3 regions of the Agromyces tropicus genome follow, and region 1 is predicted to be linked to each of the others. Evidence: predicted binding sites of a transcription regulator. Region 1 holds the regulator's gene; each other region holds the start of a gene.

Evidence for each region. The regulator HrcA, encoded in region 1, represses chaperone genes, less so after heat shock. The targets are predictions, from matches to a motif close to TTNGCACTCGNNNNNNNCGAGTGCNAA.
Region 2: a site for HrcA is predicted at 3,281-3,307, ahead of ABD230_RS10485 (Hsp20/alpha crystallin family protein). Genes of this name have one in related genera too.
Region 3: a site for HrcA is predicted at 2,020-2,046, ahead of groES (co-chaperone GroES). Genes of this name have one in related genera too.

Annotation. Positions count from the first base shown of each region.
Region 1 covers NZ_BAAAPW010000001.1:151,209-155,549, reverse strand. The annotation lists gene ABD230_RS00750 (16S rRNA (uracil(1498)-N(3))-methyltransferase) at 1-313, opposite strand, end outside; gene dnaJ (molecular chaperone DnaJ) at 327-1,430, opposite strand; gene hrcA (heat-inducible transcriptional repressor HrcA) at 1,489-2,508, opposite strand; gene ABD230_RS00735 (DUF4870 domain-containing protein) at 2,716-3,147, shown strand; gene ABD230_RS00730 (DUF4870 domain-containing protein) at 3,260-3,700, shown strand; gene hemW (radical SAM family heme chaperone HemW) at 3,697-4,341, opposite strand, start outside.
Region 2 covers NZ_BAAAPW010000002.1:986,437-990,777, forward strand. The annotation lists gene ABD230_RS10470 (DUF2207 domain-containing protein) at 1-895, shown strand, start outside; gene ABD230_RS10475 (amidohydrolase family protein) at 960-2,159, opposite strand; gene ABD230_RS10480 (GNAT family N-acetyltransferase) at 2,305-3,192, opposite strand; gene ABD230_RS10485 (Hsp20/alpha crystallin family protein) at 3,368-3,796, shown strand; gene ABD230_RS10490 (hypothetical protein) at 4,046-4,243, shown strand.
Region 3 covers NZ_BAAAPW010000007.1:142,909-147,249, reverse strand. The annotation lists gene ABD230_RS18010 (ABC transporter substrate-binding protein) at 1-256, opposite strand, end outside; gene rarD (EamA family transporter RarD) at 507-1,463, opposite strand; gene groES (co-chaperone GroES) at 1,648-1,944, opposite strand; gene ABD230_RS17995 (class I SAM-dependent methyltransferase) at 2,075-3,307, shown strand; gene ABD230_RS17990 (hypothetical protein) at 3,274-3,807, opposite strand; gene ABD230_RS17985 (hypothetical protein) at 3,830-4,341, opposite strand, start outside.

The DNA.
Region 1 (4,341 bases):
CGAGCTCGGTGGCGGCCTGGACGGCGAGCTCGTCGCGATCGCCCTTCGCGAGGGCCTGCACCAGCGTGAGCCGCTGCGCCGGTTCCGGCTCGTCCCGGACGTCGTCGACCTCGACCTCGAGCCGCCGCGGCTCGGCCGCCGTCACGGCGCCCTCCACCACGCGACCCCGCCCGTCGCCGATCGACACGCGCTCGCCGACGCGCAGCCGGGACACGGCGACCGCGTGGCGCGCCTCGTCTCCGGTCACCTCGACCCGTGCGCCGGGGCGCACGTCGTCGAGGTCCAGCGACTCGTCGAGGTAGCGATGGCTCATCGGTCGCGTGACGTCAGCCGAGGAACCGGTCGCGCAGGCGCGCGAACAGGCCCTGCTGGAAGTGGCCGAGCTCGGGCGGCTTGGGCTTGCGCTGCTTCGCCAGCTGCTCGACGAGTTCGCGCTCCTTGTGGGTGAGCTTGGTGGGCGTGAGCACGTGCACCGCGACCTTCAGGTCGCCCCGGCCGCTGCCGCGCAGGTGGGTGACACCACGGTCCTTGATCGTGAGCACGTCGCCCGACTGCACGCCGGCACGCAGCTCGAGCTCGACGTCGCCGTCGAGCGCGGCGACGGTCGTCTCCGTGCCGAGCACGGCATCCGTCATCTGCACCTCGAGTGTGCACAGCAGGTCGTCGCCGTCGCGGCTGAAGACGTCGTGCGTCTTCACCTTGATCTCGAGGTAGAGGTCGCCGTTCGGGCCGCCGGCGGGGCCGGCCTCGCCCGAGCCCGGCATCTGCAGGCGGACGCCGGTGTCGACCCCGGCGGGGACGTCGACGGGCACCGTCCGGCGCGCACGGACGCGGCCCTGGCCCTGGCACGTGACGCACGGCGTCGCGATGATCGTGCCGTAGCCGCGGCACGATCCGCACGGGCTCGAGGTCATGACGTTGCCGAGCAGCGAGCGCACGGAGCGCTGGATGTGCCCCGTGCCGCCGCAGATGTCGCACGTGACCGGAGCGGTGCCCGGCTTGCAGCACGAGCCGTGGCAGGTCTCGCACATGACGGCCGTGTCGACCTCGAGGTCGCGGTGCGTGCCGAAGATGACCTCGTCGAGGCCCACCTCGAGGCGGATCAGGGCGTCCTGGCCGCGCTCGCGGCGGGACCGCGGCCCGCGGCTCGCCTGCCCGGCACCGAAGAACGTCTCGAAGATGTCGCCGAAGCCGCCGAACCCGGCGGCGCCGCCGCCGAAGCCGCCTTGGCCGCCCAGGTCGTACTGCTGGCGCTGCTTGGGGTCGGAGAGCACGTCGTACGCGTGCGTCACCTGCTTGAACCGCTCGGACGCCTCGGCGCCCGGGTTCACGTCGGGGTGCAGCTCCCGCGCGAGGCGGCGGTAGGCCTTCTTGATGTCGTCCGGGGAGGCGTCGCGGGCGACGCCGAGGACCTCGTAGTGGTCGGCCACGTGAGGCGGGTTCCTTTCGATCGCGATGACGGATGCCGCGAGGGCGGCTCCGCCGAGTTCAGCTCTCGCCGAGCGTGCGGGAGAGGTATCGGGCGACGGCGCGAACCGCCGCCATGCTCTGCGAGTAGTCCATGCGGGTCGGGCCGACCACGCCGAGCCGCGACACGTCGCGACCGGGGACGGCGAACGAGCTCGACACGACCGAGGTCTCGCCGAGCCCGAAGGCGGCGTTCTCGCGGCCGATGCGGACGGCGATGCCGTCGTCGGCGGCCATCTCGCCGAAGAGCCGGAGGATGACCACCTGCTCCTCGATGGCCTCCATCACGCCGAGGATGTTCCCGGCGAAGTCCTGTTCGGTGCGGACCAGGTTCGCGGCGCCGGCGACGACCAAGCGGTCGCTGCGGGTGATCTTGGCCTGGTCGGCGAGCGTCGCGGCGAGCGTGTGGAGCACGGCCGCGTGGGCCCGGTCGGCGTGCTCGGTCTCGGCGGAGAGCGCGATCGCGGCATCCTCCATCGTCAGGCCGGCGGCGACCTCGTTGAGGCGGTTGCGGAGCCGGGCGAGCGTGCCCTCGTCGACGTCCTGGTCGAGCTCGGCGAGCCGCTGCTCGACCTGCCCGCTGTCGGAGATGAGGATGCACAGCACCCTCGTCGGCGCGAGCGAGACGAGCTCGACGTGCCGCACGCGGGCGCGCGCGAAGCTCGGGTACTGCACGACCGCGAGCTGGCGCGTGAGTTGCGAGACGAGGCGGACCGTGCGGCCGAGCAGCTCGTCGAGGTCGTTCGACTCGCCGAGGAAGGTCTCGATCGCATGCCGCTGCGCGGCCGAGAGCGGGCGGATGTCGGCGAGCTGGTCGACGAACACCCGGTACCCCTTGTCGGTGGGGATGCGACCCGACGAGGTGTGCGGGGCCGCGATGAGCTCCTCCTCCTCGAGCAGGGCCATGTCGTTGCGGATGGTCGCCGCGGAGACGCCGAAGTGGTGCCGATCGACGATCGTCTTGGAGCCGACCGGCTCCCGGGACGCGACGTAGTCCTGGACGATGGCCCGGAGGACGGCGAGACTGCGTTCGGAGACCATGACCCTCGCTTCCCTCGACCGTGCGACCTGGCGCGGGCCGGGTGCTTGGCACTCAGCCCACGTGACTGCTAATCCTATCGCGAGAATCAGGGCGGGCACCGTTGTGGGCGGGTCCGCCGCGCCGATAGCGTGTCCACCGTCCCGCACGCCGACCGCCCGCGTCCCCGCCCGCACGGCGCGCTCACCCCTCCGTGAAAGGCACCCGACATGTCCGACTCCGACCTCCCGCCCCAGGATCCGAACGCCGCCCCGCAGCCGTCGGCCCCGCAGCCGGCCCCCGCGGCCCCGCTCTCCCACGAGCAGGACGTGCAGTGGGCCTCGTTCGCCCACCTCGGCGGCATCATCGGCTTCCTGCCGTCCCTGATCATCTGGCTCGTGTTCAAGGACCGCGGCGCCTTCACGAACACCGAGGCCAAGGAGGCGCTGAACTTCCAGATCACCGCGATCTTCGCCTACATCGCGATCTGGATCGTCAACGCCATCCTCACCGTCGTGACGTTCGGCATCTGGGGCTACATCGGATGGCTCCTGCCGCTCGCCCTCTGGATCGCCGTGATCGTGTTCTCGGTGCTCGGCTTCATGCAGGCCAAGGACGGCAACCACTACCGCTACCCCTTCGCCATCCGCCTGATCAAGTAGGCGTTCGCGCACCTCCGACGCGCCGGTCGAGCCACCCTCGACCGGCGCGTCGTCCTATGCCAGCATGAGGACACGTCCCCTGTTCCGGGCACGACCACGAGGAGCCAGCATCATGTCCGACGCACCACCTCCCCAGCCGCCCACGCCGCCCGCCGGCGGCCCGCCGCCGCCCCCGCCCGGGGGCCCGACGCCCCCGCCGCCCGGTGGCGGGTACCAGCAGAGCCAGCCGCTCAGCCCGGCCGACGAGAAGCTCTGGGCGACGCTCATCCACGTCGGCGGCGCGCTGTTCAACTTCCTGCCGGCGCTCATCGGCTACCTCGTCCTGAAGGACCGCGGACCGTTCATCCGGGCGCACACCGCGACGGCGCTGAACTTCCAGCTGACCGTGCTCATCGCCTACGTCGTGAGCTTCCTGCTCATGTTCGTCGTGATCGGGTTCATCCTCTACCCGGCCGTCTGGGTCGTGAACATCGTCTTCTGCATCATCGCGGCCATCAAGGCGAACCAGGGCGAGTACTACACGTACCCGATGGCCATCAAGTTCGTCAGCTAGTCCTCGAGCAGGCGCCGCACCACGGCGTCGGCCAGCAACCGCCCTCGGCGGGTGAGCGTGAGCCGCCCGCCGAGGGCGGTTCGCGCATCCACGAGTCCCTCCGCGATGAGCCCGGCCACGGCGTGCCGACCGCCGGCGTGCAGGCTCGACACCTCGACGCCGTCGCGGATCCGCGTCAGCAGCAGCACGCGCTCGGTCTCCCGGGTCCGCCCGTCGAGGGTCTCCCGTCCCACCGCGGGCGACGAACCGGCCGCCAGCCGGTCGGCGTACGCCGCGGGATGCTTCGCGTTCCACCACCGCACGCCGCCGACGTGGCTGTGCGCGCCCGGTCCGACGCCCCACCAGTCGTCGCCCCTCCAGTAGCCGAGGTTGTGGCGCGAGCGGTGGATGGCATCGCTCGCCCAGTTCGACACCTCGTACCAGGCGTAGCCGGCGCCCTCGAGCAGGTCATCGGCGAGCTCATACATGTCGGCGGCGAGGTCGTCGTCGGGCATCGCGAGCTCGCCGCGCCGGATCCGGCGGGCGAGCTTCGTGCCGTCCTCGACGATGAGCGAGTACGCGCTCACGTGGTCCGGTCGCTCGGCGAGCACGGCCTCCAGGCTGGTGCGCCAGTCGGCGAGCGTCTCGCCCGGCGTGCCGTA
Region 2 (4,341 bases), on a different contig from region 1:
CGACCTGCCGACGGCGCATTCGCGCGGGGCCGTCGACGACGCGGCGGACCTGCTGATCGCCGTGTTCTCGCCCGGCCTCAGCGGCGGGTCCGACGTGGTGGCGCACGGCGCGAGCGTCGCGGCCGACCGGGTCGTCCGGCGCAACGGCAACCTCGTGTGGATCACGCGTCGGCGCTTCGGCGAGGCGGCCGCCGTGTACCGGGAGCGCCGTCCGACCGGACGCTTCCGCGCCGCGCTCATCGGCGGGGTGCTCGCCATCGGGGCGGGCTGGCTCGCCGTGTTCCTCGGCGAGGGCGAGGTCGAGGCGCTCGGCTGGATCCCGATCGGGATCGGGATCGTAGCGCTCGTCGCGCGGGCGCTGATGCCGCGATGGATCCCGCTCAACGCCGCCGGGCTCGAGCTGCGCGAGCACGCGGCGCAGCGCCGCGAGCAGCTGGCGGCGACCGACGTGCGCGACCCGACGACCGCGGAGGCGCTGCTGCCGTGGGCCGTGCTGTTCGACCAGGCCGAGCTCGTCGCCCGCATCGCCGAGGTGCTCGGCGTCGGCGACGCAGCGCCGGCGTGGTACTCGAGCGCCGACGGCTACCGCGCCGACCGGGTGGCGTCGTGCCTGGCCGTCGCGGCCACCGCGCTCGTGCAGCCCATCACGGTCGGCGGCGGCTCGGACGACGGCCGGTTCGGCGTGCCGCTCACCGAGCAGTACTGGCAGGCGAACCTGCGGACCGGCTACTTCTGGGACAACTCCCGCTTCGGCGGTGCCTTCTCCGACGGCGGCGGCGGTGCCGGGGGCGGCTTCGACGGGTACGGCGGCGGGTTCGACGGCGGCTACGGCGGGTTCGACGGCGGAGGCGGCTTCGACGGCGGCGGTGGCGGCGACGGGGGCGGTGGGCAGTAGTCCGACGCGTGCGGCATCGGGCGGCCGGTGCCGCCTCGGGCCGGTCCGACTCCGGCCGGGCCGATCACGCGGTGACGAACGCCCGCCCGTAGAGTTCCTCGGCGTTCCGCCACGCGATGCCCTCGGCCACGCGGAGCGCCTCGGCCTCCGGCCAGCCGTGGTCGTCGACGTCGCCGCCGAGCACGCGCGCCGCGGCATCCCGCCAGAGCCTCGCGCCGAGCAGCACCCGCTCGGGAACGCCCCACGCGTCGGTCGAGAACAGCACGCGCCCGAACGGCGCGAGGTCGAGCGACTGCCGGACCACCGTCTCGGCGTTGGCGCCGAGGAACCCGACCGCGAGCCCGACGTCGAGGAACACGTGCGGGAAGACGTGGGCCAGCCAGCCCGCCTCTCGCACGTACGGGTACGAGTGCAGGAACGCGATGCGCCCGCCCGTGCCGGCGGTGGCCGCGACGAGCGGCTGCATGCGGGCGGGGTTCGCCTGCTCGAGCACGAGGTCGGCGTCGCCGAAGCCGGCGTGCACCTGCAGCACCGCGCCGCGCTCGAGCGCCCACCAGATGAGGTGCCGGATGATCGTCGGGTCGACGAGGCGGGGGTGAGCGGATGCCGCGGCGGCGCCGTCGCCGTGATCCCTCGGGCTGAGACGCCGACCTGCCCGCACTTCGGCGTGCCAGGCGACGGATGCCGCGAGCACGTCGCGTGCGGTCGGCCGCGCCGGGTCGAGCCCGAGCCCGCACCGGTGCGCCGCGACGGTCTTGTACCCGACCGCATCGACGGCTGCGGACTCGAGCGCCGTGCCGAGGCGCTCGACGAAGTCGACCCCCGAGTCGGCCTCGCTCATCGCGCGCTCGGCGATCGTCTCGAGCCGCGCGATGCGGAACGTCGGGGCGTCGGCGAGCCGCGACATCCGCTCGTCGGGCATGAGCAGGTCGGGCCGGAAGCCGTCGTCGACGAGGTACGCGCGGATGCCGGCGGCGCCGAGCAGCCGGCGTGCGACCTCATCGGCGCCGAGGGCGCGGCGCGCGGCGAGGTAGTCGTCGGGGTCGGCGAACGGGTCGAGGCCGAGGAGCGGCGCGCAGTGCCGGCGCAGGGCGAATCCCTGCTGGCTGTCGAACACGTCGGCGGCCGTCGGGCGGTCCGACTGCGTCAGGGCGGCGAGCACCTCGTCGTCAGAGGGATCGGGCAGCAGCCCGTGCACGTGGTGGTCGACGAGCGGCATCCGGTCGATCGCCGCCCCGAGCGGCTCGACGGTCTCCGCGCCCATGCCGCGATCCTCTCGCGATCGGACCGGGTCCGCCAGCGCGGTCCGGCCCGCCTCCGGGCCCGGTGCATGAGATTCCGGCCGATGGCCGCCCAGCCGGACCCATCGCGCGGAATCTCATGCTTTCCGACGGGAGCAGCCCGACGCCTCAGGCGAGCCGCTTCTCGAACCAGAAGTCGGCGTACGGCTCGCCGTTGAAGTCGGGGATCTCGTCGTAGCCGTGCGAGCGGTACATCGCGATCGCCTCGGTGAGCGAGCGGTTCGTGTCGAGCCGGACGACGCCGACGCCGAGCCGAGACGCGACGGCTTCGACCTCGCGGAGCAGCCGTCCGCCGAGCCCGAGTCCGCGCACGTCGCGCGACACCCAGAGCCGCTTGATCTCGGCGGGATCGTCGCCGTGCAGCTTGAGGCCGACGCAGCCGACGGCGGTGCCGTGCAGGAAGGCCACGAGGAAGGCGCCGTTCGGCGCGGTGAACTCGGGGTCGGTCGCCTGGCGCGTGCGGCCAGGGTCGAAGCCGACGTCGAACCGCTCGGCGAGCTCGGCGAAGTACGCCGCGATGCTCGTCCGCGCGGCGGGCTCGGCGGGGTCGACGATGCGGACCTCGACGGCCGACGCGGTCATGAGCCGCCGCACCTCGTCCATGGCGTCGAGCAGGCGCGTGCGCTGCCGTTCGGTGAGGGGGTCGAGGATGCCGCCGACCAGGTCGTCGGAGAGCCGGTCGAGCTCGCCGCACTCGGCCGTGCCGCGCTCGGTCAGGCTGACGACGCGCACGCGCGAGTCGTCGGGCGAGGGCTCGACGCGCACGAGCCCGTCGCCCTCGAGCGCGCGCAGCTGCCGGCTGAGGTAGCCCGAGTCGAGGTCGAGCCGGTCGCGCAGCTCGCGCAGTTCCGCGCCGCCGTCGCCGGACGAGCCGATCTCCCAGAGCAGCCGCGACTGGCCGAGCGGCCGCCCGCGGGCGAGGTAGCCGTCGTCGAGCGCCCCGATCCGCTCGGTGACGGTGCGGTTGAAGCTGCGCACGCGCGCGATCGCGTCCATATCTCTGACCTTAGTCAGGGATCGCATCCTGCGCCGCTTCGCCCTCGGCGAACAGCCCGCGAACGTGGTGATCCAACGCCGGACGACGCTGGCACTCTGATATCGAGAGTGCTAATCTGAACTCAACTTGAGTCAAGGTGACTCAACTCTAGAACTCCATCGAGAGGAGACGCTCATGGCCATGACCTGGGATCCGTTCCGCGACCTCGACCGCCTCGCGGCCAGCCTCGTCGACACGCGACAGGGCCCGCGGATGATGCCGATCGACCTGCACCGCGACGGCGACCACTACGTCCTGTCCGCCGACCTGCCCGGGGTCGACCCCGGCTCGATCGACATCGACGTCGACGGCCAACTGCTCACCATCCGCGCCGAGCGCACGCTGCGCAACGACGACGTGCAGTGGCTCGCGCACGAGCGGCCGAGCGGCTCGTTCCTGCGCCAGCTCACCGTCGGGGACGGCATCGACACCGCCGGCATCAGCGCGCACTACGACAACGGCGTGCTCAGCGTGATCATCCCCGTCTCCGAGCGCGCCAAGCCGCGCAAGGTGGAGGTGCGATCGAGCACCGAGGAGCCGAAGGAAGTCGCGAGCGGCAGCTGACCGGCCGGCCGGCGTCGCCGCGGGGGCGACGCCGGCCCCGGTTCCATGCGCGGACGGCGGTACGGGTGCACGGCGTCCGACCTGCCGTCCGCGCGTCCCTGGACCCCGTGCTCCCTAGGTACCTCAGGCCCGATCCGGGCATGCCGGATCGCCAAGATAGGGCACCCTCCCGATCCGGCGGACCCACCTCAGCGAGGAACCTGAGTGCAGGTGGTCAGCCACCGCCGGACGCACGAAGGGATCGGGATCATGGACCTCGCACACGGCTTCCTCGCACAGCAGATGACCGCGCACGACCAGCGCACCGCCGAGTTCGCCGCCGAGCGCCGCCTCGCGGTCGCCGAGCGCCGGCGCGCCGCACGCGCGACCGCCGCGGCACGCCGCGACTCGTTCGTCGCCGGGCTCCTCGCCCGACTGCACCCCGGGCAGGCGCGCGAGGCGCACTGAGCCTGCACCGGCCGCCGCGGCCGCACCGGCCGAGCGGCCGCCCCGGCAGCCCCGGCCGAGACCACGAGGCCGAGACGACGAAGACGGGCCCGCCCCCC
Region 3 (4,341 bases), on a different contig from region 1:
CTTCCTCGGGCGGGCCGAGGAAGGCGAGGGTGCCGGACTGCGGCAGGATGGTGCCGACCTTCAGGGTGAGGTCGCGGTCACCCGCCTCGATGGGCAGGGCGTCACCGGTGTCTGCCGGCGCCTCTGACTCGGCCGGTGCGGTGTCGCCGCCCGTGCTGCACGCGGTGAGGAGGAGGGCGGAAACGCCGGCAACGGCGATGCCCGTCCAAGCCGCGCGAGCCGAGCGCGAGGCGTTGGCCCTCGCGAATACGCTCATGATGCTCCTTGGGACTGAAGGATCGGTACACAAACAGCGTCTGTCGACGCCGGTGTATCGACCGTATTGCCGGGCCGGAGCGGAAACAAGATTGCGGCGATCACAACCCGGTAACGCACACGGAATCGTTATCCGAGTGTCATGCGGCGAAGGTCATGCGCACGAATCCGGCGTTCCGCCGCAGTTTCGCGCACGCGTGCACCATTCCGGCCCCGCGGCGCGAACCCCCGTCCGGGGGCCGTGCCCTGACTCAGACCGGCTCGAGCGAGGCCGCGCGGCGCGCCGCCCGCGCACCGCGCACGAGGTCGAACGTGAGCACGACCAGCGCGATCCAGACCAGGCCGAACCCGAGCCAGCGCTCCGGCGGCATCGGCTCCTGGAGCACGAACACGCCGACGAGGAACTGGATGAAGGGCGCGAAGTACTGGATGAAGCCCATGTAGATCAGCGGGAGTCGCCGCGACGCGGCCGCGAACAGCAGGAGCGGGACGGCGGTGACCGCACCCGCGCCGGCCAGCAGCACCGTGTGCCATCCGCTCACCGTGCCCATCGTGAGGCCCGTCGTCGAGGCGACGACCACGAGCAGGATCGCGGCGACCGGCGCGAGCCACGCCGTCTCGAGCGTGAGCCCCGAGATCGCGTCGACCCGGGGCCCGACGTGCTTCTTGATGAGCCCGTAGAAGCCGAAGCTGAAGGCGAGCACGAGTGCGATCCAGGGCAGCTGCCCGTACCCGACGGCGAGGACCGCGACCGCGACGATGGAGATGCCGACCGCCGTCCACTGCACGGCGTTCAGCCGCTCGCGGAGCACGAGCACGCCGAGGAAGACCGTCACGATCGGGTTGATGAAGTACCCCAGCGCCGCCTCGACGACCTGCCCGCTCAGGGTGGCGTAGACGTACGTCAGCCAGTTGGCGAAGATGAGCACGCCGGCCGCGCCCATCGTGAGCACCACCCGGCGGTCGCGCAGGAGCGCGCGGAAGGGACGCCAGGTGCGCGTGATCGCGATGAGGGCGCCGCAGAAGACGAGCGACAGCAGGATGCGCCACGCCACGATCTCGACGGGACCCGTCGGTGCGAGGGCGATGAAGTAGACGGGGAGGAACCCCCAGAGGCCGTAGGCCGAGACCGCGAAGACGAGTCCGCTGCGGCTCGGACCGTCGGTCAGGCCGCGCGCCGGCGCGGCGGTGGACGGAGCGGATGACACGCGGCAAGCCTACGCGCGACCGCGGACACGTCACGGCGCGTCGACTGCCGTCCACCGTCGACATCCCGCCGCGGACGCGAGCCGGCCGCACGGCACGCGGACCGGGCCCCGTTCGCGTCGTCCCGGAGACGCGACGCGGCCCGGATGCCGTGTGGCATCCGGGCCGCGGACGAGCCGGTGTCGACTAGCGGACGACGACCGCGAGCACGTCGCGGGCCGACAGCACGAGGTAGTCCTCGCCGCCGAACTTCACCTCGGTGCCGCCGTACTTCGAGTAGATCACCTTGTCGCCGACGGCCACGTCGAGCGGCACGCGGTTGCCGTTGTCGTCGATGCGGCCCGGGCCGACCGCCACGACCTCGCCCTCCTGGGGCTTCTCCTTGGCGGTGTCGGGGATGACCAGGCCGGAGGCGGTGGTCTGCTCGGCCTCGACCTGCTTGATGACGATGCGATCCTCGAGCGGCTTGATGGAAACCGACACGGTTGACCTCTTTCTTGACGAAGACTGGGGTTAGCAGCCTCTGGACGAGAGTGCTAAGCCGAGTCTAAGGGGGTTCTGGCACTCGTGCAACGTGAGTGCCAGCGCCGGGCGCGGTGCTAGCGTGGCCCGCGTGGAACGCGACGAGCTGGTGCGGCTGCTCTCCCCCGAGGGCCTCGCGCTGCTCGACTCGCTGCCCGCGTACTCGTCGCGGTCCGACGTCGTCAGGGTCGTCGCCGACCTGCGCAAGCGGGGCCACGACCCCGGGCTCGTCGCGGCCGTGCTCAGCCAGTCACGGCTCCGTTCGAAGGCGCGCGCCAAGTTCGGCGAGTTCGCCGACCGGATGCTCTTCACCGGACCCGGCCTCGAGCAGGCGACCCGCCTCCGCGTCGCCGCGCTGCACGCCGGACGGTTCGCCCGCGCCGGGTTCCGCCACGTCGCCGACCTCGGCTGCGGCATCGGCGGCGACGCCCTCGCCATGGCCGCGATCGACCTCGAGGTGACCGCCGCGGAGGCCGACGAGGTCACGGCCGCCGTCGCGGCCTTCAACCTCACGCCGTTCCCCAAGGTGCGGGTCCTGCACGCACGCGCTGAGGACGTCGCGCTCGGCGGCATCGATGCGGCGTGGCTCGACCCCGCGCGCCGCACCACGTCCGGTGGGACCACGACCCGCCTGGCCGACGCCGCCGAGTACTCGCCGCCGCTCGACTTCGTGTTCGGCCTCGCCGAGCGCATGCCCGTCGGGGTGAAGCTCGGCCCGGGCACCGACCGCGACGTCGTCCCCGACGGCGCGGAGGCCCAGTGGGTGTCGGTCGACGGCGACGTCGTCGAACTCGTCGTCTGGACGGGCGCGCTCGCTCGCGCGGGCATCGGCCGCGCGGCGCTCGTGATCCGCGGCGACGCGGCCCACGAGCTGGTCGCCCCGGCGGACTCCGAGGACGCCCCGGTGGGGCCGCTCGGCGACTACCTGTACGAGCCCGACGGCGCCGTCATCCGCGCCCGGCTCATCGGCGACCTCGCGCGCTCGATGGGTGCCTGGATGCTGAGCGACGGCATCGCGTACCTGACCGGCGACCGCGAGGTGCACACGCCGTTCGCGCGCGGCTTCCGCGTGCTGGAGCGACTGCCCGCGGACGAGCGCAGCCTCCGACGTGAACTGCAGGAGCGCGGGGTCGGCACGCTCGAGATCAAGAAGCGGGGGGTCGACGTCGACCCCGCAGCGCTGCGCACGCGCCTCAAGCTCAAGGGCGACGCGTCGGCCACGATCGTGCTCACGCGCGAGGAGGGCCGGCACGTCGCCGTCCTCGTCGAGCGGATGCCGCCGGCCGAGGCTCAGGTCGGGAGCGCGTCGAACACGATCGCGTAGTAGCCGATCCACACGCCCGAGAACACGAGGCCGGTCACGCCCGTGCCGATCCCGACGAATGCGAGCACGCGGCCGTGCTCCTCGCGGCGCAGCCCGAGCACCCCGAAGACGATCGCCGCGAGCGAGAGCGGCAGCATCCAGCCGACGAAGAGCGACGCGATCGCGCCGATCGAGCCGATCACGGCGGCGACGCGGCTGTAGACGCGACGCTGCTCGTCCTCCTCCTCGTACTCGGCGACGGACTCCACGCGGGGCGAGGCCGGGCGGCCGACGGTGAGCAGCTGGCCCGTCGGCAGCGCGTGCAGCTCGCCCGTGTCGAACGGCACGTCGTACTCGGTCGGCGCGGCGGGCCGGGCGGCGCCCGACGCCGGCGGGTCCGCGGGGCGGGCCGGTTCGGCGGGGCGGCGTTCCGGGCGCGGCGCGGCGGTGCGGGGTTCGTCGCGCACCGGCGGCCGGGCCGGCGTGGCCGGGCTCCGCGGCCCGTCTGCGTCGGGCGGCATCCGTTCGTCCGTCACGGGCGCCTCAGTAGCCGAAGTAGTACCGACCGGGCGCGCCGAACAGCACGCCCCAGAGGATGAAGGAGAGCAGGGCGATTCCGATGCCCACGAAGCCGAGGATGAGGCCGGTCAGCCACATGCCCCGGGACGCGGGCTCCTTGCTGCGCCCGAGGAAGCCGAGGATGACGGCTGCCGTCGGCACGAAGAGCTGCAGGACGCCGCCGACGAACGGGATGATCGCGATGGGCGAGCCGACCACGCCGATGATGCCCGCGATCAGCGAGATCAGGCTGAGGACCGGGGTGGGCCGGGCGGACGACGGGGCGGCGTACGCGGCCGAGGCGCCGTAGGCGACCGAGCCCACGGCGGGAGGGACCGCGCCGGCCGCGGGCGGCGCGACGGGATCCCACGGCCCGCCGGCCGTGGCGGCGGCGCCGGGCGCACCTGCGTCGGCGGCGGGCGGAGGCGGGGTGCTCGTTGCGCCGTACGGCGTCGCCGGGCCCGCCGGCGGCGGCACGACCGGAGGGGCGGGCGGCG